3 regions of the Priestia sp. MDV22-iso46 genome follow, and region 1 is predicted to be linked to each of the others. Evidence: riboswitches for the same ligand, from Rfam matches in the RefSeq annotation. Region 1 holds a riboswitch; each other region holds the start of a gene.
What was found. A riboswitch is a leader RNA that binds a small molecule or an ion and turns the genes downstream of it on or off. The one in region 1 is predicted to bind lysine.
Positions count from the first base shown of each region.

Region 2: linked by a shared signal. The riboswitch ahead of lysA (diaminopimelate decarboxylase) and the one ahead of AC4NPH_RS02195 (amino acid permease) in region 1 are both predicted to bind lysine.
Region 3: linked by a shared signal. The riboswitch ahead of AC4NPH_RS12000 (aspartate kinase) and the one ahead of AC4NPH_RS02195 (amino acid permease) in region 1 are both predicted to bind lysine.

Region 1 is NZ_JBZVWT010000001.1:411,149-417,963, reverse strand. Features, by position in the region: gene AC4NPH_RS02205 (ethanolamine ammonia-lyase reactivating factor EutA) at 1-497, opposite strand, end outside; gene thiT (energy-coupled thiamine transporter ThiT) at 653-1,258, opposite strand; TPP riboswitch at 1,291-1,391, opposite strand; lysine riboswitch at 1,566-1,750, shown strand; gene AC4NPH_RS02195 (amino acid permease) at 1,853-3,292, shown strand; gene AC4NPH_RS02190 (hypothetical protein) at 3,328-3,696, opposite strand; gene AC4NPH_RS02185 (GNAT family N-acetyltransferase) at 3,800-4,291, opposite strand; gene AC4NPH_RS02180 (cysteine hydrolase family protein) at 4,382-4,969, opposite strand; gene AC4NPH_RS02175 (cupin domain-containing protein) at 4,991-5,299, opposite strand; gene AC4NPH_RS02170 (YqcI/YcgG family protein) at 5,274-6,041, opposite strand; gene AC4NPH_RS02165 (LysE family transporter) at 6,194-6,815, shown strand, end outside.
Region 2 is NZ_JBZVWT010000001.1:602,157-608,971, reverse strand. Features, by position in the region: gene AC4NPH_RS03180 (LysR family transcriptional regulator) at 1-52, opposite strand, end outside; gene AC4NPH_RS03175 (hypothetical protein) at 517-651, opposite strand; gene AC4NPH_RS03170 (dicarboxylate/amino acid:cation symporter) at 790-2,052, opposite strand; gene lysA (diaminopimelate decarboxylase) at 2,105-3,433, opposite strand; lysine riboswitch at 3,572-3,754, opposite strand; gene AC4NPH_RS03160 (CBO0543 family protein) at 3,821-4,333, opposite strand; gene AC4NPH_RS03155 (NAD(P)/FAD-dependent oxidoreductase) at 4,670-5,788, shown strand; gene AC4NPH_RS03150 (YckD family protein) at 5,862-6,176, shown strand; gene AC4NPH_RS03145 (PAS domain-containing sensor histidine kinase) at 6,337-6,815, shown strand, end outside.
Region 3 is NZ_JBZVWT010000002.1:19,827-26,641, reverse strand. Features, by position in the region: gene sdhA (succinate dehydrogenase flavoprotein subunit) at 1-938, opposite strand, end outside; gene AC4NPH_RS12010 (succinate dehydrogenase cytochrome b558 subunit) at 968-1,576, opposite strand; gene AC4NPH_RS12005 (YslB family protein) at 2,066-2,593, shown strand; gene AC4NPH_RS12000 (aspartate kinase) at 2,645-3,877, opposite strand; lysine riboswitch at 4,019-4,196, opposite strand; gene uvrC (excinuclease ABC subunit UvrC) at 4,262-6,028, opposite strand; gene trxA (thioredoxin) at 6,253-6,567, opposite strand.

The sequences.
Region 1 (6,815 bases):
CCATTTTGACATAAAGCGATGTTAGCAGTGCCTCCTCCTACATCAATATTGGCAATTACTGCATTTGTTTCAGCAGAACGTTCGATTGCTCCTGATCCTTTTGCTGCTAATATTCCTTCCAAGTCAGCGCCGGCTGTTGCAACAACAAAACCCCCAGCATGTTCGGCTAGATAGTGAACGATACTTTCTGCATTTTGCTTTCTAGCCGTTTCTCCTGTAATGATTACAGCGCCCGCCTCCACTTGATCTAAGGAGATTCCTGCATTCTTATACTCTTGTTCTAGTAGTACCGTTAATCTTTGAACATCGATTTCAACATCGTTTAGCATAGGGGTGGTATAGATAGAACTTGCATACGTTACGCGACGATCAATAATTTGACAGCCTGGCAGCGTAAACTGATTTTGTTGATTTGCTATTAGCAGCTTGCTTACAATCAGTTTTGTTGTGCTTGTTCCAATATCTAAACCTATGCTCGTGATCCATTTCTGTAGCATGCTATCAATCCCTTATCTCGTTTGAATATGGTGATTATCATAAAACAGTTTTTTGAATATTTCACTAACTATGTTATCAAACCTGACACACTTTTGTGTAAACAAAGGTGACAAATGACAAAAAGACTAAATCTTGGTAGATTTAGTCTTTTTTATTATGAGTGTGATTTAGTTACAATCATTCTTGATGCGGATGGAATTAATAGTGAAAGAATGACTAAGCAGGCAATTAGTGACCCTACCATTGAAATCCCGTTCATTGAAAAAGAATACCACAGAGCGGACATGCCCTTTGGCGCGTATGATCCCCAGAAAATAATACCCGCAATAAAGTGCCAGAAATACCGTGCGAAGCTGCCGATAACAAGGGATAAAACAATCAAAACAAAAGCTTTTGATCTGTTATTGTTAGCTAAATTTGTTTTAATAGATTGCGAAAAAACACCTCCAAAACCTATAAAAGCAAAAGCCACAATATATTCAATAAACGTTTGCAGCGCTGTTAAAATATAAGCCGTTCCTGTTGCCAACTGCAACAGCCCCCATAATAGACCAGATAGAGCCCCGCCTTTTACTCCCCAGCGAAAGCACATAATAAAAATGGGCACCATGGAGAACGAAATACTCACAGCCGTTGCAATCTTAATGGAAGGCAAAAGATCAAGTAGAAGTGCTAATGCTGCAAAAATAGCTATTTCAATTTTAGCCTGTAAGGGTAATGCTTTATTCACGTTTCTCACTCCTGTTTTTGAATCATTCATATCAAACGGTTTACACAGGAGTAAGCAAATATATGCTACTATTCCCACATTCCTACGCTAGCGTTAACTAACAGGTTCGAAGGGTCTGAACAATTTGTTCACTCTCAGCACGGCGGCTCCCCCTGTGGTACGTTCGGATATTTATGTAGTATTATGACAACATTTATTATACCATATGTAACAAAATAGATTCGAGAGATTTCAAAGATGTTTCTATTTTCTGAATCTATTTTTTATAATGACAATCGTTTTAGTATTTGATATACTTCTTTTATGTCAAATGAATATAAAAAACCCTCATCCTAATCGATGAGGTAGAGGTCGCAGTTTTTAATAGTAAAGCAACGGAAATGCAGAGAACATTGAGGATGTTGCTTGAAAGGAAAAATTGCCGAAGTTTAGATCACTTCTCTGTTGATTTAAGCTGGGGCTGTCTCCGAACAGGAACAGAACTGTCACATCATGCAAGTGATGTGAAGAGCTATCTTCACGGAAGGTTGACGCGGTTTTCAGATTTAAAAGCGCGCACATATACTGCGGGCTTTTTTTATGTTATCCCGTCTCTTTCCGTACATTCGAAAGGAGTATTTATCTATGCAAGAGCAGCAAGAATTAAAACGTGGGTTGAAATCTCGCCACTTAACGATGATTTCATTAGGAGGAGCCATCGGAACCGGCTTATTCCTAGCAAGTGGTGGAGCAATTCACACAGCAGGACCTGGGGGAGCGCTTTTAGCTTACGCTATTATTGGTGTCATGGTTTACTTTTTGATGACCAGCCTGGCGGAGCTCGCAGCTTATATGCCTGAAGCTGGTTCGTTTAGTACGTATGCGTCTCGGTTTGTAGATCCATCCTTTGGTTTCGCTCTCGGCTGGAACTATTGGTATAACTGGGCTATTACAATTGCAGCTGAATTATCTGCTGGAGCCCTTATTATGAAATTTTGGTTCCCAAACTCTTCTTCTATTTTATGGAGTGCCCTGTTTTTATTAATTATGTTTGGGCTTAACTACCTTTCTGTAAAAGGATTTGGCGAATCTGAATTTTGGTTTTCATTAATTAAAGTAGTAACGGTTATCATCTTTTTAGTTATTGGTATTATGATGATTTTTGGTATCTTTAACAATGAAGCACCAGGTTTTAAAAACTTCACGCTTGGTGATGGACCCATTCACGGTGGATTCTTTACTGTCTTAGGTATTTTTATGGCTGCTGGTTTTTCATTCCAAGGAACAGAGTTGCTTGGAGTCGCAGCTGGAGAAAGTGAAGATCCGGAAAAAACGGTTCCTCGCGCAGTTAAACAAGTCTTCTGGCGCATCTTGTTATTTTATATTTTAGCTATTTTTGTTATTGGGATGCTTATTCCATACACAGCGGATTCATTAGCAAGTGATGATGTGCGGGTCAGTCCGTTTACTCTAATATTCGAACGAGCAGGTCTGGCGTTTGCAGCATCAGCTATCAATGCCGTTATTTTAACAGCCGTTTTATCTGCTGGTAACTCAGGTATGTATGCTTCTACGCGTATGCTGTGGAACTTAGCGAAAGATGGAAAAGCACCGAGGTTCTTAGCAAAAGTAAATAAACGAGGCGTTCCGGTTAATGCTTTGATCGCAACGGCACTTGTCGGTACACTTGCATTTGGTGCTTCATTTTTTGGAGACGGTGCGGTATACACGTGGTTACTTAACGCTTCTGGTATGTCTGGTTTTATTGCTTGGTTAGGAATTGCAATCAGCCACTATCGTTTTAGAAGAGCATTTGTTGCCCAAGGTCATGATTTGAGTGAACTTCCATATCATGCAAAACTTTTCCCGTTTGGCCCTATCTTTGCCTTTATTTTATGTGCCGTTGTTATTTTAGGCCAAAACTATTCGGCGTTTATGGGTGACTCGATTGACTGGTACGGTGTACTTGTTTCCTATATCGGACTGCCTTTATTCTTAATTGTTTGGTTAGGATACAAATGGACGAAAAAGTCGAAACTTATCCCGTTAAAAGAATGTCAAGTAACAGTGAAAAAATACGAATAAAAAAAGCTCTCTATTCTTTTGAATAGAGAGCTTTTTTATGTGATCTGATCAGCAAAATGAAGAGATATATGGGCGGGCTGGTTTTTCATAACAAGCATATAACCTTTGAGGGGACGATTACAGTAATCAGCAGCTTCTATATAATAAATATGCTGAATTAACCTGCTTAAATGGGTTACAAAAGATGGAAGTTGATGAGTAGGAATGCTTTGGATGTAGTCTATGATTTCTTGTTTAGTTTGAAGGCCCGAATGGGTACATTCTAACAGATGAAAAAGCAGATCTGCTGCTATAGTAGATAGTTCAGAATTGTGCTTGATTCTATTCAGCTGGATATGCAGCTCTTTTTTGGACCATCTTTTCGGAATAGCTCTTAGATGCTGATATTGAAAATGTGTATTCATGATAGCTAACACCTTTCGTATTAACATAATAAAACGACTTATTATGTTAATAACCTTTACACACGAAACTAAAACGTTACAATGTGTAAAGGTGTCATACATCTTATAAAATAAGCTGATAAAAAAGCACATCTTGCCACTGATCAAATTTCCAGCCTACTTCTTTAAATTCTCCGCAAAATGTAAAATTAAATTGCTCATGCATTTTGACACTGATATCATTCCCTTTTGTAATCCCTGAAATGACAACGTGATGGTTGAGTTCTTTAGCTAATTCCAAAATCCGCTTCATAAGCTGTTTTCCAATGCCATGTCCCTGCTGGTTTTTATCAATATAAATCGACAGCTCTACCGTTTGAATGTACGCCTCTTTATCTCGATAAGAAGAAAGCGAAGCATAGCCCGCTACTACCCCATCTTTTTCCGCTACAATAAGCGGAAAAAGTTCATTGCTAATGTGATTATCAAACCAGCTCCTTCTTTGCTCTACTGTTACAGTCGTTAAATCAAAAGTAGCAGCACTTGTTTGAACAGACTGGTTATAAATTTCAACAAGCATAGGTAAATCTTCTTCTTTAGCATAACGAATGATCATATGTACAAACTCCTTATAGTATAGAATTATCTTTATTTTACTTCTTTTAATAAACATAATCTACATAAAAAACCGATGTGCGCATGCACATCAGTTATGATTTTGAGCATATTGAAAGGTTTGAAGAACTTGAAGTGTCTCTTTTGTAGAAACGACCGTTGCAAACTCCTCATGCAAAGAAGACAATGCGAATGTATGTACATCTTCTGCAGGAAGCCTTGTTTTTCCATCGTAGGACATACAATCAAAGCAAGCTGTTGCATCGTTTACAACGTACGTCCTGTACCCTAGATTTCCAGCCATGCGAGCAGTCGTAGAGACGCAGTGATTAGTAGTTAGTCCTATTAAGATAAGCGTATCATAGCCATTTGCTTTTAAATAACTGTCTAGCTCTGTTCCAATGAAGCAGCTGTTCACGTGTTTGCGAATTAAGTATTCATCTTCTTGTGGACCAAATCCTTCTTTGAACTGAAACCCCTTCGAACTTGGGTGTAAAGGAGAATTTGGATTTCCTGATGCATGCTGTACGTGAATGACAGGATAATCTTGGCGCCTCCATGCTTGCAGCAGCGTCAGCATATGTTTTTCTGCATCTAAATTGTTTCTTTCCCCCCACTCGGGTGAATAAAATCCTTCTTGTACATCGATAAGCAGCAGCACTGGTCGGGAACGTAGCATAAGCATCATCTTCTTTCGTCTTTATTTTAAAATGGAAATAACGTATGTGCACCCATCAGGACCGGCTTTTGAAGAATGAACCGTTTGTTTCGGTAAATGTATCCGATCTCCTGCCTGACATAGAACCGTATCACGTTCAACTGTAAAATAAATAGATCCTTCAAGTATATGAAGAATTTCATCAGTTGGATGCGTATGAGATGGGTGCGTTTGAAAAGCAATATCGTGCTGTACTTCAACGTATCCAGTATACGCCGGAAGCAGTTCTTTAACTACTTCTTCAAACTTTCCGCCAACTCCTTTTTTAATAGAGGCTTTTTTTACGTCCATGCTGCTCACTCCTTTTTAATTTAAACGGACACTGTCCGGTAGTATAGTTGTTATCATCATGTAAAAAATATTGCTTCCACTCTCGGTTTCCCTGCTGTCCATACCATCCTAACTCAGGGTGAGCTGATACGTCATCATATGTTTTTAACCGATCGCGGACCACCTTTTGTACGTGCCGCCCTATTTTTGAATCTCCTGTCATACCTTCAAAGACCCACCGAGGCTGAAATGTAATCATAAATCCTCTGCTCTTACGGCTTTTACGAAAAGAATGAGCAGGCGTATTACATACGACAAAAATAGGTTCTCCGTGAAAGCAAAATTCCCATAATGGATCTTTTGGATCTTTTGGAATGTCTTGCGGCCATTTCTTTTGATCAATTTGATGAAGAAACGTCAGCGTATCCCAAAACATCGTTTCGTACTCTTCCATTGATCGTTCTTTATGTTCAGGCTTAAAGAATAACACAAAAGATGTATAGCGACCTATGGTCTTGAACGTATCTATGTATTCTCTAAGTGCCGACGCTGCATTCCTAATATCTTGGTAGTTATAAGGAGTAGTCACAAATGAAAAACGCAGTAAATCTTTTTTAAAGCCTTCTACCCCTAATATACAAGGAAATGGATTTTCTTCTGATAATATATCGCTTTGGAAATATTGAAAAGCATCTTTTCCCCAAAACGGGACATGCGTTGACTCTAAAATCTCATTGGCTCGAAAAAGCATTTTTGATGCCATTAAAACCCTCCTTATGGAACTCAACGTTACATGTGTATTAAAGAAAAGAAAGTTTATGAGCATTTTTAACTAAATGCCGCTTCTAAATTATAAAACTCTAATCTATATATATATAAGCTACTATTGGACAAGTTAGAAAGGAGGCTGTGTTTGTGGAGTGGTTTTTGATTGCTATAAAACAAATAATTCTAGGTATTAGTCTCGCAGCACCGGTAGGTCCAATTAATATAGAGATGATTAAAAAAGGGTTGACAAGAGGATTTTGGGCTTCTTGGCTAGTTGGTTTAGGAGGCATGACGGCTGATATTTTATTTATGCTCCTCATTTTAATAGGGTTAACGCCCTTTGTTCAGATGCAGGCTGTTACTGTTTCCCTGTATGCAACTGGTTTTGTCATGCTCACATTTGTTGGCTTTCAAAGTATGAAACAAGCTGTTTCTCGTTCCTTTTCAATAGATGTAAACAAACCCTCTATTAAAAGAGATAAGTCGTTTTTTACAGGTTTCTTCATTGCTCTTATGAACCCTTTAAATATTTTGTTTTGGTTTGGTGTATTTGGGTCAAGCTTAAGCGAAAGCCTCCAAAGTCAAACGTGGCTATCTGTCTTTTTTCACAGTTTCTTTATTATCTTTGGCATCCTTCTTTGGAATTTAAATATTGCCAGCAGCATTCATTTTACAAGAAAATTTATTACGCCTAAGCTTCTTCGCTTCATTACGTTAGGTGCCGGTTTTTTACTTTTTTTATTTGGCTGCCAATTCGGTTTTAAATGTA
Region 2 (6,815 bases), 190 kb from region 1:
AATTTTTATGATTCGCTACCTCTATAAAGTATTCTAAGTCTCTGATTTCCATGTGAAACTCCATTTCTGCAAACTGCTTATCCTTTTTCTTTACTCTTTATTTTAACCATTAAATTATTTACTGTAAATGTGCTGATTATATCCAATGAATAAAAACAGGGAAAGGAAATGAACTAAAGTTTCTGTCGAAATTGATTTATAAAACGAATAATTTTTTTATAGAGAAACATAGATTTTGCTATTAGCTGATGGGGGATATAAAGATTTTTGCATGTGCGTTCGGGCAAAAATGCAAAACTGATTAAAACAACTGAAAGTCCACATGCTGCGGCTGTAATCTCTAGCCAGGAAAACATCATACCATTCCTCCTTTTACAAACCTACTAATAGAATATGTAAAAGTTCGAAAGGAGGTTGTACGATAGACCTATAACGAGTGACGGTATGAAGCTCTCTCTAAAAATAAAATTACGTCAAAGAACGTTTGGCACAGGCCCTGCGTTCTTTGACGTAATTTTATTTTCGCTCTTCAGCCTGATGCTCTTGTTTGTTTTGTTCAGTGAGACGTTTTTGATGAGCTTTTGTTTCTGCACTTACGTGATTTGCATCATTCGGTTGATTCTTCTTTGAACCTCCTGCAGCGTTACTCATTAGACGACACCTCCAGTCTGGTTATGAAACATACCTATAGAATGTGCGTATTTACAGACTTTATACACCTCTATCGATATTACTGCACACGAAAAAAGCAAAGGGAGAGTCACTAAGACTGTTCCCTTTGCTTTTTTACTAGGCGACTTTATCGGTGGTGATAATTTTGTTAATCCAGTCTTTTCCTTCTGTAAACCTTGTAACCAGCATTGCTGTTACTGTATTTCCTGTACTATTTAACAGGGTAGCAGGGGCGTCAATAATCGTGGAAATGACCGCAATAATGGGCAGAACTTCTGGCGAAAATCCATAAATCGTAATAATTAACATTTCGCCAATCATACCGCCTCCAGGGATTGCTCCCATTACAGCTCCAACTAAAAAGGCTACACCTAAAATACTCAAAATGCTCGTAGCAGACGTCATATCTTTTCCAAACAAACTGAATAAGAAAACAATTTTTAGAATACCGCCAATAACAGAACCATCTTTATGCGTGTTTGCTCCTAATGGAATCACCGTTTCAGCAATATCAAGTGGCACACCCATTTTCTTTGTTGCATCTAAATTGACTGGAATAGATGCAGCAGAAGAACAGGTAGCAATAGCGGTGATAGAAGGAGCAGCTGCATTTTTCCAGAACAGTTTAATTCCTGCTTTACCGCCAGCAATCCATGCGTATAGCGTAAAGAAGCCGAAATAGTAAACGATTGCAATTAATAAATAAAGAATAAATGCTCTAGCGTACCCTTGTAAGATCTTTGGTCCTAGTTCTCCTACTACAGTAGCAAAATAGCACCCTAAACCAATTGGAGCATAGTACATCACAATTTTAACAACCTTCATCGATACTTCTTGACCCGAAGTCAGGAATTTCGCCATAGGCTGTCCTTTTTCACCGGCCATCGTTGTAGCAATACCGAAAATGACGGCAAAGACAATTAATTGTAAAATATGCTCTTTCGAAAATAACTGAACAAAATCAGGTACAGTAAAGGTACTAACAAGCTGAGTTAAAAGCGTCATTTTTTCAGCTGTATTTTCACTGTCACCCATTAATTCTTTAATCGCAGAAGTATCTACGTTGTGCAGCGGATTGTAAAGTGACGCGCCTAAAAAGCCTAGAACAGCTGAAACAGCAGCAGTAGCGATAAACACAACGGCGATACCTAGCATAATTTTACCGAGACGTTTCATTTCGTTCATGTTTGCAATTGCCGAAGCCACACTAAAAAAGACAAGGGGAACGATAATCATGAACATTAAATTAAGAAACAAATCACCAAAGGGCTTTACGACTGCTACATCGGGCCCGATAGCATATCCTGCTATCCCGCCAATTAAAATAGCGAGAAGCAGAATAAGCGATGATCTGTACGTTTTAAATACACTTAAAACCATAGTTATATTTCCTCCAAACAACAATAGCTTCTTTACTACGCAAGAACAGCTATCATTTGCTCATTGCATACGTAGTAACGACTGGCTTTACATCTTTTCGCACCAAATCTTCGTATGTTTCTCGCTCCACAGCAAGACGAGCTTCTCCATTCTTTACAAATACAACAGCAGGGCGCGGAATGCGGTTGTAATTGCTAGCCATTGAATAGTTGTAGGCACCTGTAGAGGAAACTGCTAATAAATCTCCTTGATTAACGCGCGGTAAATCGATATCCCAAATAAGCATATCTCCTGATTCACAGCATTTCCCCGCAATCGATACCGTTTCATCTTTTTTATCCGTCACTCTATTAGCCAAGACAGCTTCATGCTTTGCATCATACAAAGCAGGACGAATATTATCGGTCATACCCCCGTCAATTCCCACGTATTTGCGTACACCTGGAATCTCTTTCGTTGAGCCAATTGTATAAAGCGTTGTACCCGCTTCTCCTACGATGCTTCTTCCAGGCTCAATCCAGACTTCCGGAAGGGTATAATTTTGTTCCGTTAACGTACGGCTTAGCTTTTCTGTCAGTGCATCTACATAATACTCAACTGGAAGAGGAGAATCGCTTTCGGTATAACGAATACCAAAACCACCACCTACGTTTAAAACTTTTACTTCAAAGTCCATTTTATCACGAATATTGAATAAGAAATCAGTTAAAATATCAATGGCGCGAGAAAAACCATCTACTTCAAAAATTTGCGAACCAATATGACAATGAATGCCTAAAAGATTATAATAAGGCTTTTCTAATGCAGAACTTACCGCTTTCATGGCTTGGTCATTGGAAAGACCAAATCCAAACTTTGAGTCTTCTTGTCCGGTCATAATATATTCGTGTGTATGGGCTTCAATCCCTGGAGTAACACGGAGAAGAATAGATGCTTTCTGTTTGCGCTCAGCTGCTAAGGCATGCAAAACTTCAAGTTCGGTGAAGTTATCCACAACAAAGCAGCCGATATTCGCATCAAGAGCCATTTCAATTTCTTCAATCGTTTTGTTATTTCCGTGAAAATGAATGCGTTCAGCTGGATATCCCGCTTCAAGAGCTGTAAATAATTCGCCTCCTGAGACCACATCTAATGACATATCAAGCTTCGTTAAAAGATTAGCCATTTCCATACAAAGAAAGGCTTTCCCTGCATAGGCGATTTGATATGAAAATCCACTTCTTTGGAAGGCTGAATGGAAGGTCTTGCATTTCGTCTCAATTAATTCTTGATCGTAGATGTATAGGGGAGTGCCGTATTGTTTTTTCAGTTCGACCGTATCGCACTGTCCAATTTCTAAATGATTGCTGCTGTTAATTTTACTCGTTCCATGTAAGTACATAATCCATATCCCTCCATTTAAATCATTCAACTATAACTTTGATGATCAGTAGAAAAACACAAAAAAGACCCGTGAAGTGATGTTCACGCGTCTTGGTTTCATAATAATAAAGTATTATTACATTCTAGGCATCAACATCTCTTCAATAGCTCTCCACAAACCAAATGGTTTGTGACAGCTCAGCATTTATTCAATACTGAACCAGTATATGAACACAATGGATGTCTATATACTTCGGCACGAAATCCCTTTTACTTATCTTCACAGACTCCATTAGTCTCTAATAAGTGACTCTTGATTTCATGCACCTCTATTCTCAGAGAGGAAAATTATATTTAAATGTAACTCCTATTATATTTCCTTTTCCTCTGTCTAGTCAATGAAAAGTTAAGGCATAGGAATATCAAAAAAAATAAATAAAAAAGCTATAAAGCTTCCAGATAGAATCCAAGCAGCCAGTGCTGTCTTCTGATGAATGATTAAAAGTGAGAACGTGACAACATTGAAGAGAAAAGAACACAGCAGCGACCATCCATAATGATGAGTGATACTGTGATTAACATAAGCAATGAACTCAATCACAGTAAATAAAAGCGCCCACAAAAGAATCCACCACAGCCGGCCGCTTACATGCAACGGCAGCCTTCCTAAAAAAACCGGTATAACAAACGGATAAATAATTAAGGTTATTCCAAGGGAAACCATTAGGTGATCGGGTAGAAAAAGGTGATCAATACCAACAGGGTGAAATACCCATACGCGGTGATGAAACAGCAGCACTTCATAAAGCAAATTCCCCGTGATCCAAAACAACAAAGTAGGATAGTATTCTTGATATCTCCGCCACTTGCCAAATAGTAAACCAAGAATGATGAAAAATAATACAAATGAAGATTGCATACGCTCTCCTTAAAATAATGGTTATTTCTTTTTATTTACATATTATAGTGGTTTTATTCTTTCATTTTTTTATTCAGAAACTATAATAAAAAAGCGGTAAACGCAGTGTTAAATATGCGCGATCACTACTTGTGGTTTGCTTCATCTCACCATAATCTCCGTAAAAGAACTTATTGCGCTTTTGTTTACAATGAAAGGAGCTATACGTCAAATTCAGCAAGACTCAAAAATAAGCTCAAAATAGCTTCACCTAGTATGTGACTTCTTTTTTTGCTATGCTAAAATTGCGTACATAATGGCATAAGAATACTAGAAGAAAGAAAAGGGTGTTTTGGTATGAAAACATACATCGTAGTTGGAGCTGGGATACTTGGAGCTTCTACAGCATATCATTTAGCAAAAGCAGGAGCAGATGTGACATTGATAGATCGCAAGGATGCGGGTCAAGCTACTGATGCAGCAGCAGGAATTGTTTGTCCATGGCTTTCGCAGCGTCGAAATAAAGCATGGTACCGCTTAGCAAAAAGCGGCGCCAAGTACTATCAAACATTAATTCAGCAATTAGAAGAAGATGGAGAAACGGATACGGGATATAAGCGAGTAGGAGCAATTAGCTTACATACTGATGAGCAAAAGCTTAAAAAAATGGAAGAAAGAGCATATAAGCGTCGGGAAAAAGCTCCCGAAATAGGCGAGATTACACGTTTATCCGCTAAAGAAACACAGGCTTTGTTTCCGGTTCTTTCGGAAGAATACAGTTCAGTTCATATTAGTGGAGCCGCTCGCGTTAACGGAAGAGCTCTTCGAAACGCACTTGTGAATGCAGCGAAGAAAAACGGTGCAAAAATAATAGAAGGAAACGCAGAACTACTTTATGAAAATAATCAAGTAACGGGCGTTTCCGTAAATGGACAAACCCTTCTAGCAAGTACAACAATCGTAACAGCAGGAGCGTGGGCAAATCAATTACTAGAGCCTCTTGGAGTGAAATTTTTAGCAAGTTTTCAAAAAGCGCAAATTGTCCACTTGCATCTCCCTGATGTAGATACAAAAGACTGGCCCGTTATGATGCCTCCAAGCGACCAATATATTCTTTCATTTGAACAAGGTCAAATTGTCATTGGAGCAACACATGAAAACGACACGGGTTATGACTTGAGAGTAACTGCTGGGGGGCTTCATGAGATTTTTTCAAAGGCCTTATCAATTGCTCCCGGCTTAACAGAAAGCACAGTCTTAGAAACAAGGGTAGGGTTTCGACCATTTACTCCAGGCTTCTTGCCAGTCATTGGAACTCTTCCGGCTTACGAAGGAATACTAGTAGCGAATGGTCTCGGAGCTTCAGGCTTAACGTCGGGTCCTTATCTTGGTTCAGAGCTTGCTAAATTAGCACTTGAAATGGAAATGGAAATTGATCTTAGCGACTATGATGTAGGAGGAGCTATCGAGTCTTAAGCAAACAGAATGAATGAAAACAAATAGAAGTTCGCAAACTATAACTACTATATGATGAAAGGGAGTAGATTGTTTGCGAAAGATTATGATAAGTGCAGCAGCAGCTTTTTTATTTATGAGCGCGACGCCTGTATTAGCAGAAAACAATCCTCAGCCAGAAACAAAAGACGTGCAGCTGACGTCTCAGCAAAAGCAGGAATTGTCCGTGCTGTACAAAGAAATGCTAGCAAAAAAGAAAGAAATACTTTCAAAATATGTGGAGTACGGTGTGCTAAGCAAAACGGAGAGTCAAAACATTTCTTCACATATGGAAAATCGCTATCAGCATATGGAGAAAAATGGTTTTGTGCCGAAGCGACACTGTCATAAAATGCATCATTCAGAGTAATTCATATTCACATAAAAAAGCGCCTTTACAGGCGTTTTTTTATGTGAATGAATGGAAAATATCCGCTTCTTTATCTAGTAAATTCTAAAATCCTCATGTAAAATTAAGAGAATGAGAACGAGTAGGAAAGATGCTAGTGAGGGGTAGGTAAATACGAACGATGAACGAAAATAAAAAAATAGTCCGATTACATGCAGAAAATCATTCAGCTGAGGCGCTAGGAATCATATTTGCTTACAAACAAAAAGATGACCATCTTGTTTACAGTATGTATCAAGGTGAAAGCGTTCATGAGCAAAAAATACCTCTAGAAGAATGGGTCTCGTATGAGCATTTTTTCGAAGCACTAAACAAAAAGAAAAAGCTTATGTACGAGCTTCAAATAAATGATAAACGCTATGTAGTAAACTTAACCCCTTTATCTTACACAGAAAAGCCTGAAATTATGGGGCATTGCGTGAATATAACTAGTTATCAGGAGAAGAAAGAACAGATTCAGCCTTTTATTTATCATAACGCAGATGCTGTTGCTGTCGTTGACTTAGAAGGTAAAACGCTTCAAGTGAACCCTGCGTTTGAGAATACATTTGGCTGGACGTTTGAAGAAATTTATCAAAAGCCTCTTCCAATTATACCTTC
Region 3 (6,815 bases), on a different contig from region 1:
AGGTCCAGATAAACCATGTTCTCTCCGTTAATTCCTAACTTCTGCGCTACGCAGACGTCAAAAATTTCACGAGTTGCAATATCACGAGGTACTAAGTTACCGTATGCAGGATATTTTTCCTCTAAGAAATACCAAGGTTTACCGTCTTTATATGTCCAAACGCGTCCGCCTTCTCCACGAGCAGATTCACTCATAAGACGAAGCTTATCATCTCCTGGGATAGCAGTTGGATGAATTTGAATAAACTCTCCGTTTGAATAGTATGCACCTTGCTGATACACAATAGATGCCGCTGAACCTGTATTAATAACTGAGTTCGTCGATTTTCCAAAAACAATTCCAGGTCCACCTGTAGCCATAATAACCGCGTCAGCTGGGAACGTTTTAATTTCCATTGATTTTAAATTCTGTGCAGAAATTCCGCGACAGCTGCGCTCATCGTCAAGAACAGCACCTAAGAATTCCCATCCTTCGTACTTTGTCACAAGTCCGGCAACTTCATAGCGACGAACCTGCTCATCTAATGCGTACAATAATTGTTGACCCGTTGTTGCTCCAGCAAAAGCCGTACGGTGATGCTGTGTCCCGCCAAATCGTCTGAAGTCTAACAAACCCTCAGGAGTACGGTTAAACATAACACCCATGCGGTCAAGTAAGTGAATAATGCCAGGAGCTGCTTCACACATTGCTTTTACAGGTGGCTGGTTGGCTAAAAAGTCTCCGCCGTACACTGTGTCATCAAAGTGTTCCCATGGTGAATCCCCTTCACCTTTCGTATTTACGGCTCCGTTGATTCCACCTTGCGCGCAAACTGAGTGAGATCTTTTTACCGGAACTAGTGAAAATAAATCTACTTGCTTGCCAGACTCAGCAATTTTTATTGTTGCCATCAAGCCAGCTAAACCGCCACCGACTACGATGATTTTTCCGTTACTCATCGGAACCCCACTCCTTCAAAACCTTAATTTTATGCAAATGCGAATAATGTACGAACACCTACAAATGTAAGTGCTAAGAAGATTGCTAATGTCACATAAGTTGAAATTCTTTGAGAACGTGGTGTTACAGTTAACCCCCAGCTAACTCCAAATGACCATAGACCGTTTGCAAAGTGGAAGATCGTAGATACAACACCAACTATGTAGAATGCAAGCATTGCCGGGTTGCTTAAAATTCGTTCCATCATTTGAAAATCTACTTCTTTTCCAAGCGCAGCTTGTATTCTGGTTTCCCATACGTGCCATGTGATGAAGATAAGTGTGATTACACCTGAAACACGCTGAAGGATAAACATCCAGTTACGGAAAAACCCATAGTTGTTAACGTTTGTTTTAGCAGTGAATGCGATGTAAAGACCGTATATTGCGTGAAAAACGATTGGTAAGAAAATAATGAAAATTTCTAGAGCATAGCGGAAAGGTAAGCTCTCCATGAAGTGAGCTGCTTGATTAAATGATTCTTCTCCCTTTGTCGCGAAATGATTCACAACTAAATGCTGTGTTAAGAAAATCCCGATTGGTATTACCCCAAGTAATGAATGGATTCTCCGATATTGAAACTCTCTGTTTGCCGCCATCTGCGTAGACCCCCCTTAGTTAAATGAACATAGTTTGTGAAGAACTTTCTTACTCCCACTAGACAAATAGATTAATCGTGAATATAGGAAATGAAAACCTTTGCATTTCCTAATAAAGTATGTGACAGGTTAATTTTACTCCCATCGATTAAGAGCGTCAAGGCAAGATATTTAAATCTTCTATAAAATATAAATTTATAAAATTTTATATTTGTTAACGCTTACTATATTGATGTTACAGATTTTTTCTTTCTATTATAATATTGCTTGCCACAACTAAGTAAGCGTTTACTTTATACTTTTATTGTAAACAAGTTCACAAAACATTTACACAGGTAAAAGTACCCTTTTAAAAGGTATATTATGGATTTTTTATCTTTACATCTAACTCTTTTTACCATAATAAAGATCCTCTTACATTTTATTAAAAAAATGCGTGAGAGGTTTTTTAGATTTGTATATAATAGTAGTAAAGAAAGAGGGGAAAGCATGAGCAATTTACAAACAGAATCACAGCAAGAACTTGAAGAGACGATGGAAACATCAGAACCTAATGTCACAGCTGAAACAGAGAGAACTCTTGATCACGTTTCATATTTCGGATATAGCCTTTTGCGTGACGTGTTAATTCCAGAGCTTCTTGGAGACGAAACGAATACCATTTCATACTGGGCAGGAAAACACCTTGCACGGAAATACCCATTAAATACAATGGATGAAATCGTCGCTTTTTTTAAAGCAGCTTCCTGGGGAACACTGACGCTTGCAAAAAAAGATAAATATTCACTAGAGCTTGAGTTATCAGGTGATGTGGTCAGCAAAAGATTTCAGCAGGAAACTTGTTCGTTTCATCTTGAGTCAGGATTTGTGGCTGAACAGATTCAGCGGCAAAACAACTGCCTAACAGAAGCCTACTTAACACATAAAGAAAAGAACGGAAAAGTGCTGATTTCCGTGCAGTGGGACCGAAAAGATATTTTACCTACCGAAACACGCGCGGAGCGTTATAAAAAGTAAAAAATACGTATATATAAAAGACGTGGAGATACCACGTCTTTTTTCTCTTCTTTATACTTGCACTGCCTGCTGTTCTTCTAGTTCGAATGCTACGTGAAGCGTCTCAACTGCTTTTACCATATCAGCATGCGGTACAACTGTAGATACTTTAATTTCAGACGTGCTGACCATCTTCACTTCAATTTTCTCTCCTGCCAACACTTCAAACATTTCAGCTGCAACACCTGGGTTTGAAATCATACCTGATCCGACAATCGACACTTTAGCCAGACCGCTTTCATGTTCGATACGCGTATATCCTAAAGTAGATTTATATTCTTTTAAGACAGCAAGAGCAGCTTCTACGTCTACGGTTTTAATAGAAAATGAGATGGATAGACGATTATTAGCCGTTACGTTTTGAATAATAATGTCCACATTTAACTGTTCTTTTGCTAATGCTGTAAAAATAGTAGAAAGAGTTTGCAACTCGTTGTTTAACCCTTCAATTGTCACGCGTGAAATATTATCTTCAAACGCAATTCCTCTTACGACTAAGTTTTGTTCCATTGAAACTTCCTCCTCAACAATCGTTCCATTCTCGTTTTCTAAGCTTGAACGCACTTCTAGCGGTACCTGATAATTTTTTGCAAACTCAACAGCGCGCGGATGCAGCACCCCTGCTCCCAAATTAGCTAATTCTAACATTTCGTCATATGAAATAGAGTGAAGCTTACGGGCATCTTCTACATAGCGCGGATCTGTCGTAAACACTCCTGTTACATCTGTATAAATATCACATTTTGCAGCTTTTAGCGCCGCGGCAAGAGCTACTGCCGTCGTGTCAGAGCCGCCTCGACCTAATGTTGTAATGCTTCCATCTTCTGAACAGCCTTGGAATCCAGCTACTACTACAATTCGTCCGCTATCTAACTGACGTTGAATACGAGTTGTATCAATGTGCTGGATTCGTGCATTGCTATGAACTGCTTCCGTCTGGATGCCAGCTTGCCAACCTGTTAGCGAAGTTGCTTCATACCCTTTGCATTGAAGGGCCATTGTTAACAGGGAAATCGTCACTTGTTCTCCAGTTGTAAGAAGCATATCCATTTCGCGTTTGCTTGGACTGTCCGTAATATCACTTGCTAATTTCACCAGTGCATCTGTGGTTTTGCCCATTGCCGATACAACAACGACTACTTGGTTACCGCGCTCTGCTTCTTGAATAACTCGGTTTGCTACATGTTGAATACGTTCAACAGAACCAACAGATGTTCCACCAAATTTTTGAACGATTAATGCCATAATTTTGTTCATTCCTTTTCAATAAATTTGCATATGCAGGATGATGAGAAGCTAAATTTTTTTACTCAGACAATAAAAAAAGCAATGAGATGAGCTCTCATTGCTTAACGAACGAAAATTATAAAACATAACCGTCCACTGCCGTGAGATAGCTCTCCAAGAATCTACATCTTGACAATCCTACGTTTATTCAACGCAGAACCAGCAATCATTACTATGAGGTAATGTTCACTTCGGCAAATTTCCCTTTCCGCATCATTCATAAGGGCTCATACCCTTCCTGATACGTACTGATTAAATTTGCACCTCTATCTTCACTTCATTTGATGAAGTGTCGTATGAAATTAGTTAATAGCTTATCAAATATTTTCTATTATTTCAAGACTATTTTTGCAATGTTTCATAAATTTTTTCAGCAATGTTTTGAGGAACACCTGAATTTCGAATATCTTCAACCGTTGCTTCTTTCAATTTTTTCACCGAACCAAAATACTTTAACAAAGCTTTTTTACGCTTTTCTCCCACTCCCGGAATGTCGTCCAGAACAGACTGAAAAGCGGACTTAGAGCGCACTTGACGGTGGAAGGTAATCGCAAAGCGGTGAACTTCATCTTGAATTCGCTGAAGCAAATAAAATTCTTGACTATTGCGTTCAAGCGGTATGATTTGAGGAGGCTCGCCAATCATCAGATTCGAAGTTCTGTGCTTATCATCTTTGACAAGACCTGCTGTAGGCACTAAAAGTCCCAATTCATTTTCGAGAACATCCTGCACCGCAGCCAAATGCCCTTTACCTCCATCTACAACAATTAAATCTGGAAGCGGAAGACCTTCTTTTAATGCTCTGGAATACCTTCTGCGAACCACTTCTCTCATGGAACTGTAATCATCTGGTCCCTGCACGGTCTTAATTTTATATTTACGATATTCTTTCTTTTCCGGCTTCCCATCAACAAAAACAATCATCGCAGAAACTGGGTCTGTTCCTTGAATATTTGAATTATCAAATGCTTCAATCCGATAAGGAGCGGCAATTCCAAGCTCTTCTCCTAACCGTTCAACTGCGCCAACCGTGCGTTCTTCATCTCGTTCAATTAAATAGAATTTTTCACCGAGCGCAATTTTTGCATTTTTACACGCAAGTTCTACTAATTCTTTCTTTTTGCCTCGCTTTGGATGCTGAACCTCTACTTCTACTAATTTCTCAGCCAACTCTGCATCAATCGTTGCTGGAACCATCACTTCTTTTGGCTTAATATTTTTGGCATAAAACTGACCGATAAAAGTTAAGAAATCTTCTTCTGGCTCTTTATAAAAAGGAAACATAGAAACTTCTCGCTCGATTAATTTCCCTTGGCGAATAAAGAAAACTTGAACACACATCCAGCCTTTATCATAAGAATAGCCAAACACATCTCGATTAACAAAATCATTAAACGTTACTTTTTGCTTTTCCATTGTCGCTTCGATATGAGCAATTTGATCTCGATATTCTTTAGCCCGTTCAAAGTCAAGTTCTTCTGAAGCTTTTAACATTTTTTCAGTTAACTCTGTTTTGACATGCTCATATCCACCATTTAAAAACCGCGTGATATTTTCAATAATTTGTTTGTTTTGCTCTTCTTTTACTTCTTTTACGCAAGGAGCTAGGCATTGCCCGATATGGTAATACAAACAAGGTCTGTCTGGCATGGTAGAGCACTTTCTTAATGGATAAATGCGATCAAGAAGCCGCTTTGTTTCATTTGCAGCTTGAACGTTAGGATAAGGACCGAAGTATTTCCCTTTATCTTTTTTTATTTTTCTTGTAATAACAAGTCGGGGCTGTTTTTCAGCTGTAATCTTAATAAAGGGATAACCCTTATCATCTTTAAGCATGATATTGTATTTTGGATCATGCTTTTTAATTAAATTCATTTCTAAAATAAGCGCTTCTAAATTAGAAGATGTGACGATATATTCAAAATCGACAATGTCGTTTACAAGTCGAAGCGTCTTTCCGTCATGAGATCCGGTAAAGTAGGAGCGCACTCGATTTTTTAATACTTTTGCTTTTCCTACGTAAATGACCGTTCCATATTTATCTTTCATCAAGTAGCAGCCGGGCTGATCCGGTAAAATAGCCAGCTTTTCTTTTAAATAATCGTTCATATTTTTCTCCTTCCTCTTCTCTTACTCTGTCCATCTATACATTCGCTTATGAAGCGTAACCTACATTCTTTCCTGCCTTACAATACATGCACATAAGCCGGATTTATGGCGGTGTTCCTTACATCTAGTATAAAACAAACGAACGCATATTCGCTAAATAAAAGTATTCCCAAAAGAGAAAAAGTGGAGAAAAAGAAAAAACCTAGCCTGAGCTAGGTTTTGACTTACGCGTGTTTATTAATTAATTCTGTTAATGCTTCTTTTGGTTGGAAACCAACTACTTGGTCAACTTTCTCTCCATCTTTAAATAATACTAAAGTTGGGATACTCATAACACCAAATTTTCCAGCCGTTTCTTGATTTTCATCAACGTCTACTTTCACGATTTTAACTTTATCGTTAAGTTCGCCATCGATTTCTTCAAGAACTGGAGCAATCATTTTACAAGGGCCACACCATGGTGCCCAAAAGTCAACAAGCACTAGGCCTGATTTAATTTCATCTGTAAAGTTTTTATCTGTAGCATGTGCAATAGCCATTTTAATTCCTCCTAAATATATGCAATATCCAAATTCTACTCACAGTATATCACCTTCAAATAAGGTTTGCTAACTTTTTGCTTACATTTATACTGTTTATTCTCCGCTCTAGTTTGTACAATTCACATAAAAACATACGTAGAAAATTTCGTTTTCCATGAGGTTGAGACATAACGAAATGAATCCCATCTAAAGACGAACAAATAGTATACAAGAGCTGAACCGCTTGTGACACCGCAGTTGATTTC